DNA from 2 places in the Sporosarcina sp. G11-34 genome. Region 1 is predicted to be linked to the other one. Evidence: riboswitches for the same ligand, from Rfam matches in the RefSeq annotation. Region 1 holds a riboswitch; the other holds the start of a gene.
The links. A riboswitch is a leader RNA that binds a small molecule or an ion and turns the genes downstream of it on or off. The one in region 1 is predicted to bind cobalamin.
Positions count from the first base shown of each region.

Region 2: it holds a riboswitch for cobalamin, as region 1 does, so the genes downstream of both, KSU66_RS03180 (ABC transporter substrate-binding protein) here and KSU66_RS19740 (LPXTG cell wall anchor domain-containing protein) in region 1, are expected to answer to the same signal.

Region 1 covers NZ_JAHNZW010000021.1:22,061-26,649, forward strand. The annotation lists gene argS (arginine--tRNA ligase) at 1-152, shown strand, start outside; gene KSU66_RS19735 (class D sortase) at 320-892, shown strand; cobalamin riboswitch at 1,161-1,348, shown strand; gene KSU66_RS19740 (LPXTG cell wall anchor domain-containing protein) at 1,509-3,608, shown strand; gene KSU66_RS19745 (DUF4430 domain-containing protein) at 3,629-4,589, shown strand, end outside.
Region 2 covers NZ_JAHNZW010000002.1:224,672-229,260, reverse strand. The annotation lists gene KSU66_RS03190 (adenosylcobinamide amidohydrolase) at 1-34, opposite strand, end outside; gene KSU66_RS03185 (FecCD family ABC transporter permease) at 36-1,031, opposite strand; gene KSU66_RS03180 (ABC transporter substrate-binding protein) at 1,024-2,001, opposite strand; cobalamin riboswitch at 2,126-2,319, opposite strand; gene argS (arginine--tRNA ligase) at 2,442-4,109, opposite strand; gene KSU66_RS03170 (DUF1934 domain-containing protein) at 4,106-4,537, opposite strand.

The sequences.
Region 1 (4,589 bases):
CTGCATTCCACTCATTTTACAACGCAGAAAAAGTATTGGATGCCGATAATCGCGAAATGTCGGAGGCACGCCTTGCATTAATTACGGCAACTCGCACGACAATAGCGAACGCACTCAAACTGATTGGTGTATCTGCTCCTGAAAAAATGTAATACCTATTATTAATAAACACGTAGCGCTTGTCCACTGAAAATTGGCTGGTTGCTACGTGTTTTCTTTATAACGCCAGATAATAATTAGTTTAAGGGAGACCTTATAAGCGCAACTTAGGCTCCGCTGTCGCCTAGTTTTCATTAAATTTCAGGATGGGGGGATTTTATTGAGAAAGGTTATACCTATTCTATTCATTGTAATTGGTGCACTGTTTATTATTTATGCAGGTGGTCAATTTGCTACTTCATATTTTGAACAAGAAAAAAACCTGGAAGAAGCGAAGGGATTTATTTCTGAAGAGGTTATTCCACGTGAAGAAAGCGATGAAATTGAAGTGTATAGTGATATTAAAGAAGGCGATTCGATTGGCGTTTTGTATATTCCGCGGTTGGACCGGGAAATACCGATCATTTCAGGCACGCATGAGGATGAGTTAGCTAGAGGTGTCGGGCATTTTATAAGTACTGCCTTACCTGGCCAACAAGATCAGATTTTATTGTCGGGTCATCGTGATACTGTTTTTCGTCAGTTTGGAGAACTTGAACATGGCGATGAAATCCACGTGAAAATGGAAAAAGGAACATTTATTTATACGATTTTCGATACGGAAATTGTAGACGCAGACGATCGAACCGTAATCCGCTCCACAGCTCCGGAAGAAATATTAACCTTGTCGACCTGCTATCCTTTTACATTTATAGGAAGCGCTCCTGACCGATATATTATTTATGCAAAATAATTAAGATGACTACACGATTGTGTGGTTTTTTTGCTTATATTGCTAGAAACTGTAGTTGGAAGGTCCCGACTTGCAAGCAAATTCGGTTGAGTGCAAGCAAATGGGGTGCGGGTGCAAGGAAGGTCAAGCTGAGAGCAAGCAAACCCGACTGAAGTGCAAGGAAACTTAAAAAAACAATGTCCACAGCCAAAAAATCTTAGTATTGCATTAAAAATCTACTCCTATATACTTACAGAGAATCTGTTGGCCATTCATTAGTGGCATGAAAACTTAATAATTTGATTTTGGTATTTTTGCTTAACGCAAAATTTTAAAAAGGAATCAGGTGAAATACCTGAACGGTCCGGCCACTGTAATTGGGGAGCAAACTCTATTTATGCCACTAGTAAACTACTGGGAACACAGAGGAAGCGATGATCCATAAGTCAGGAGACTTGCCAAAGTCAGTATGCAATTAAACACCTTCCAGGAAAAAGGTATGCATCGTGTATCTGTCAATTTTTCGAGTTTATTTATTGAACATACATATGCCTTTACCTCTTTCTGGGGGTGGGGGCTTTTTTATTTGCCCGAATAATTTTCAGCGTTTTTTGTTCAAAAAAGGGGAGATTTATAAATGAGGAAGTACCGAAAGTTAACCAGTTTTACAGTCTTATTTTCACTGTTGTTTATGCTCATATTTGCGCTGATAGCACCGGTAGCCGCGCAAAACGGAGAGGAAAACATAACACAACTAGAAGTGAAGGATTATAACACACTCGTACAATCTGCTATCAATGATGCAAGCGCTAACATGCTAGACGAAGGTGTAATTAGCGAGTGGCAAGCAATTGGTCTAACAAAGGCTGGTAAAACGGTACCAGCTGGATACACGGATAATTTTAAAGAACATATCGAAAGTCAAATAACTAAAGGCCTTGATACTGGGCGCTTTAAAATTACTGACAGTGAGCGACTTGCGATGGCGGCTGTTGCCATTGGGATTGATCCCCGGGATGTTGGCGGTCATAATTTAATTGAATTAATTTACAACAGTCCTGATCGTAATCTATGGGATGGTTCGGTAGAAGATACGCTCACTTATCAAGGGAACAACGGCATTATTTTCGCATTAATTGCCCTAGATACAAAAGGTTTTGCAGTGCCAGAGGATGCTAGATGGACACGCAATCAGTTAGTTGCAGAACTGCTAAAATATCAAAAAGACGATGGTTCGTGGAGTTTATCAACTTCAACAACTGGGTCAACTAGCTATGATATTAGCGCAATGGCTCTCATAGGGTTAGCGCCATATACTGGACAACCGAAAGTGAAAAGCGCTGTTGATAAAGCAGTTTCATTTTTGTCTAAGGAACAAGGGGATACCGGCGGATTCGATGAAGCATTTGTAGGTGGAATTTCAAGTGAAGCGACATCGCAGGTGATTATTGGTCTAACGGCTAATGGAATAGATCCAACTAGTGAACGATTCACGAAAAAAGGAATTAACTTGATTGATCATTTATTAAGTTTTGCCGCTGATAATGGTGGATTCAAGCATACTTCCGGTGATCGTTCATCTAACACTATGGCCACTGAACAGGCTTTGCAGGGCCTCGTGGCTTACGACTTATATGCAAATGGTGGAGGTAGACTCTATGACTTTGCTGATAAAGTAGTAGAACCAGAACCAGAGCCAGAGCCAGAGCCAGAGCCAGAACCAGAACCAGAACCAGAACCAACCCCAACCCCAACACCAACACCAACACCAACACCAGAGCCAGAACCAGAGTCAGGGCCAGAACCAGAACCAACACCAGAGTCAGATAAAGTAATCGACTTCAATAAACAAATCGAAGTAAAGAAAGGCGAGAAGATTTTTATAAGTGACAGTAACTCATTCCTACAATTACCTAAGGATTTACCAGAAGGAACTAAATTAGAAGTACAGCATCCAGACGAAAAAACAGTACCTTTTAGTGGTTTGACATTAACTGGAGATTGGTATGATTTTCAATTTGAATATCCAAGTGGAGTCAAACAAGGAACAGGTAGCTATGGTTTAAGCATGGCGGTTCACGAAGGAATTGATGCCGAGAAAACGGGTGTTTATTACTTTAATGAACAGACGAAACTATGGGAATATGTAGCTGGATGGGGTGCTGCAAAAGATGGAGCGATTATGGTAGACGTCAATCACTTCTCAATATACGGTGTCTTTACCGATACATTCGGCCCAGAAAATCTTCAAGTTACCGAGGAAGAAACGACGGTTGACAGCATTAATTTAAGTTTATCGGCGGACGATCCTTCTGGAGTTAAAGAGTACATCATTTACCGTGAGGACAAGCAACTAGCGGTTGTTGAAGGAGCTGAAAGCGAATTTGTCGATGCTGATTTGAAATCAGCGCAAACTTATGATTATGAAGTAATGGCTGTAGATAAGTTGGGTAATGAATCTGAGAAGGTAACTCTTTCTGCAAAAACAAAAGTTGTTGAGAAAGTAGAGTCTGATGAAGTTTTAGTAGTTGAAGATATTAATAAGAAAGTACCCACTAGTGAGAGTGAAACTGTATCTAAAGGAAAAGAAACTGACACAGTCAAAGACGTTGGATTAGGGGCCCTACTTCCGAAAACAGCGACAAATACATTTAATTTATTAATAGTAGGTATTGGTTTATTAACAATTGGTAGCATTACTTGGTTCGTTCGCAGAAGAAATGTCTTGAATTCGTAAATAAAAGGGGGCTTTTATCCATGAAGTACTATTTGAAAATCATTACTTCTATTTTATTAACATTCATCGTCGTTATTGGACTGAGTGCTTGCGGAACTTCATTGCAGAAGCCTTCAGGATTAGAAGAAAGTACGGAGCAAAAAACGATAGCGAATGACACGAAAGAAGCAGAAAAGAAGAATGTCGCCGAAAGTAAAGTGAAAGAAGAGTCTGAAGATGCTAAGCCAGATGTGGCTGACTTAAGTAAAGAGGACGTTGAAAAGGAAAAGCAGACTAAGAAGGATTCTAGTGAAAAGCTTGTTAAATCGCTGAAAGAAGATAAAGATCCTTCAGCGGCTGAAACTAAGCGAAGTGAAGTAACACCTAAAAAAAATCAGGAGAAGCCAAAAGTAAAAGAACCAAGTACCAAAAGCGCGAATGAATCGGGTAATACTACGGTTACTAAGTCGGGAAATACAAGTAAAGCAGTAGAAACAGTTAAGAAAAAAGTTGAATCAAATCCAACGGCGAAAGCAACACCAAAGGCAACACCAAAGGCAACACCAAAGGCAACACCAAAGGCAACACCAAAGGCAACAGAAAAACCGACAGAAAAACTAACACCAACACCGGCTCCAAAAGAGGAGGCAAAAGAAGAACCAAAAACCGAGCCGAAAAAGAATACGATTGTCCATTCAATCGTTCTCTCTTCAAGTGAAGTCCCATTGCCACCGACGGAAATGGAAATTAAGGATGGCGATACGGTTTTAGACGCATTGATTAAAATTACCATGGCCAATAAAGTTCATATGGACTACCGCGGAGGACAAGGGGCCACTGCTTATATACAAGGAATGGCCAATGTATATGAATTTGACCGCGGGCAAGGAAGCGGCTGGATGTACCGAGTGAATGGTATTTTCCCAGACCGGGGAGCAGGGGTAGTCCCACTACTTGGCGGCGACCGTGTCGAATGGCTTTATACAACAGATTTAGGCGTTG
Region 2 (4,589 bases), on a different contig from region 1:
CGTATCCGCCTGATATATTTTCAACTTGCAACATATTACATTGCCCCCTTTCTTCGTTGTCTATAGAAGATATATGCAAAAACAGGTGCCCCGATAAACGCCGTTATCACACCGACTGGAAGTTCTGTCGGTGAAATAATTGTGCGCGCAACAAGGTCGCAAATAATGAGTAATGTTGCACCATTCATAAACGACAACGTCAATAGATGGCGATGATCTGATCCCCACAAAAGGCGCGTCATATGCGGCACGACAAGTCCTACAAATCCGATTGTCCCTGAAACAGCAACAGCTGAACCAGTTAACACAGAACCACCAATTAAAATCATAAATTTGCGACGTCTGACATTTACACCTAAATGATGGGCGCGTTCTTCGCCAAACAGCATCGCGTTCAATTCCCTTCGACTAAACCAAAGCATAAATGAACCAATAATAACAAACGGCAAAATCATTGTAATATAGTTCCAACCCCGCATCGAAACACTGCCAAGAAGCCAACCAATAATTTGCCTCAGTTCTTCCCCGGTAAGCGCAATCATTAGCGATAGAACCGAACCAAGAAAGGATCCGAAAATAATTCCCGTAAGAATGATTGTCTCCATTTTCATCGCCTTATCGACAAGGCGTGCAAAACCTAGAACGAGAAACATCGTAAGCGCCGCACCAATCATACTGAATACGGGAAGCGTATATATGCCTAGAATCGGAATCGATAGTCCAAAAAAGAGTGTCATCACAGCACCTACAGAGGCGCCGGATGACACTCCGAGGGTGTATGGATCAGCAAGCGGGTTCTTCAAAAGACCTTGAAATGCAGCTCCTGAAATCGCAAGTGATGCCCCGACAAGCCCTGCAAGTACAACCCGTGGCATACGTATTTTCCATAAAATATTCGTAGCAATCGGATCCGCTCCTGCATTCCAAAACGTACTTATCGGTATTTTCACAGTCCCGATAGATACACCTAGCCACACCGCCACAACGAGTGTTACGGCAGATACTAAGTAGGCAACGCTTGATTTACTCACTAAAAACTTCTGGATAAATTGCTTTTGCAATTGCTTCCAGTCCTTCTGCAAGACGTGGACCTGTACGACTCGTTATGTTTTCTTGAACTTGGATCACTGCTTTTTCTTTGATTGCTGTAATTGTATCGAATCCTTCACGTGCATAAACGTCTTCGACTGCTGTTTCAATGTAGTCATACATAACAATAATAACATCCGGGTTTTTGCTAATAATGGCTTCCGGATCTATCATGAACCAACCTTCTTCAGTTGCGACGTTGTCCGCACCAACCATGTCAAACATTTCTTGCATGAATGTATCTTTACCCGCCGTGTAAATTTCAGGGGCTGGTGATGTTTCTACGAATACTGTTTTTTTGTTCTCGACTGTAGCTACTTTTGTAAGAACTTCTTCCACTTTTTCTTTCATTTCCGCAATTATTTTCTCGGCTTCTTCTGTTTTGCCTGTTAATTTACCAACTTCTTCAATTGTAGTGTACGTTTCATCGAAGTTCGTTGCATTTTTCACGATGAATACAGGAATTCCAGCCGCACGAATTTGCTCGTAACCCGCTTCACCTGTACTTAATCCTGATTCGTGACCAAAGACGATATCTGGATTCATCGCTACGATTTTTTCAACGTTAAATTCCATTCCACCGATTTTCTCTTTTTCTAATGCTTCTGCTGGATAATCATCATAGTCGTTCACCCCGATAATTTCATCTGAAAGACCAAGTTCAAATAAAATTTCCGTATTGCTTGGCGTCATTGAAACGATTGTTGCTGGCGCTGTTTCTAATGTAATTTCATTGCCAACGGAATCGGTCACTGTTACCGGAGATGCAGACTCAACAACATCCTCTTTCTTAACATCTTCTTTTGGCGTGTCATCAATTTTTGGCGTGTCTGGTGTTGCCGTTCCTCCACATGCAGCTAACATAAATACTGCTACTATGGATAATAACCATAACTTCCATATCTTCTTCATATTGTTCTCCCCCTATTTTATCGAAACAAAAAATCCTCCGTAAGTCGTGCACGAAGGATGAGTTCAAGTAAAAATCTGGACGCGGAAAAGCGCTGATCTTCACCAAACCTATCCTCGCAGGTTGACGGGTGATTCCATAAAGGCAGGTCTCCTGGCTTGTGATCTTAGCTTGTCGCGTCTTCCCGAACATTATTACTTGTCCAGTGACATAGGTGCGACTTGCTTACACTTACAGTGGCGGGACCGCGTCGGCATTCAACCGACTTCCCTTTTAACCCCTACCGTGAAGGCGGGGGAACCTTTATGTTTTCGTATGTAATTTGTATTCATCTAATAGTATACTACATATTTTACTTGTGTCGAGTAGTGACGAATATCATTGAAAATAACTTTTGACGCATTAAAAAAACCGCTACACCGAAGCGTAGCGGAAAAGAAAATCACATTTTTTCTGGTGCAGATACACCGAGTAAATTTAAAGCGTTCGCAATCGTTGTGCGCGCTGCTGTTATTAAAGCTAGACGAGCAACGGATAGCTCTACATTGTCTGCATCCAACACTTTGTCCGCATTATAAAATGAGTGAAATGTTGCTGCGAGTTCTTGGATATAAGTTGCAACGCGGTACGGTGAACGTGCACGTGCAGCGTCTGCGACAACACCCGGGAAATCCCCAATTTTCTTCAACAAGTCGATTTCTTTTTCCGATGTCAATAAAGCCGCGCCATCTGCACTAGCAGTCATTTTCATCTCTTCAGCTTGACGAAGAATCGATGAAATTCGAGCATGTGCATATTGTGCGTAATAGACAGGGTTTTCATTGGAATGCGAAACGGCTAAATCGAGATCGAAATCCATTTGTGCATCGCCGGAACGCATAACAAAGAAATAACGAACTGCGTCAAGACCAACTTCTTCAACGAGTTCACGTAACGTAACCGCCTTACCTGTACGTTTACTCATCATCATGCGTTCGCCGTCTTTAAATAAGTGGACCATTTGCGCAACGATTACTTCAAGCGTATCTTTTTCGTAGCCAAGTGCTTCGATAGCCGCTTTCATACGCGGAATATATCCGTGGTGATCGGCTCCCCAAATATTAATAAGCGTATCGAATCCACGCTGAATTTTATCTTCGTGGTAAGCAATATCGGGTAAAATATACGTGAACGAACCGTCTTTTTTAATTAACACACGGTCTTTGTCGTCTCCGAATGTCGTTGAACGGAACCATGTTGCGCCTTCATCTTCAAAAACATGACCGTTTGCACGTAGTTTTTCCATGGCATTTTCGATTTTTCCGCTACCATATAAACTGGTCTCTGAAAACCAGCTGTCGAATGGAACACGGAAATCTTCTAGGTCTTGTTTTAATTTTGCAAGTTCATATTTCAAACCATATTCACGGAAAAACTTGAAACGTTCTTCAGCAGATACTTCTTTATATTTGTCCCCAAACTCTTCAACAAGACGCTTCCCAAGTTCAATAATATCTTGCCCTTGATAGCCGTCTTCCGGGATTTCCCATTCTTCTCCAAGCGCTTGGAAATACCGCGCTTCAACCGATTTTGCAAGATTGTCGATTTGGTTGCCCGCATCATTTATATAATACTCGCGTTCCACGTTGTATCCAGCCATATCAAGTACGTTGCACAGTGAATCCCCAACAGATGCACCGCGTGCATGGCCAAGATGGAGGTCACCCGTTGGATTCGCGGATACGAATTCAACTTGGATTTTTTCTCCCGCGCCTGCGTTTGACTTACCGTAATCAACGCCTTGCTCAAGTACTGTTTTCACAACTTCTTGTAAATAATCTTTTTTCAAAGTGATATTGATAAATCCAGGGCCTGCGACGTCGATTCCTTCGATAGACGCACTTTCTTTATCGATGTTGTCTAAAATAGCTTCAGCAATTACACGCGGTGGTTTTTTCGCCAATTTTGTTAGTTGCATGGCGATGTTTGTCGCGTAATCCCCGTTCTCTTTACTTCTTGGTGTTTCTAATATGACATCTGGCATATCCGTTTCTTCTATAAGTCCGGCTTTAATCACCGCGTTATGTAGTGCCAATTTAACTTTTCGTTGCATTTGTTCAACTGCGTTCATGAGGTTCCCTCCGTATATGTAATTGTCAATTCATAATTTCCTAGTACCGATTCTTCAGCCCAAAGCGAATACATCACGCTAAACGTTCCACTAAAGGTATTCTCGTTTTCTTCAAATATAAGACGTTCTGTCTGTACGACTAACCCGAAAGTTGCGGGTCCATTTCCGTAAGTCCCTTGGCGTTCTTCTTCCACATTAAATGGAAGACGCATATCCACGGCACCTTTACGCATAATAAGGGCATCGTTGGCACCCATTTTTATCATTGTTTGAATTCGTTTGCCGTCGTGGTCTTCTTCATATTTTAAATAGGACCTGCCAGCTTTGACGATGCATTGCCCCGTTGCCTTCAGTTCATGGGTCTCCGTTTCCTGCCCAGGATGCCGGATAGTTGAATTAAGTAAGACATGCACATTCCGCGATTCCATTCGTTCACCGCCTCTTAGATGAAAACATCTTTCTATTATATCCTTTTTACAC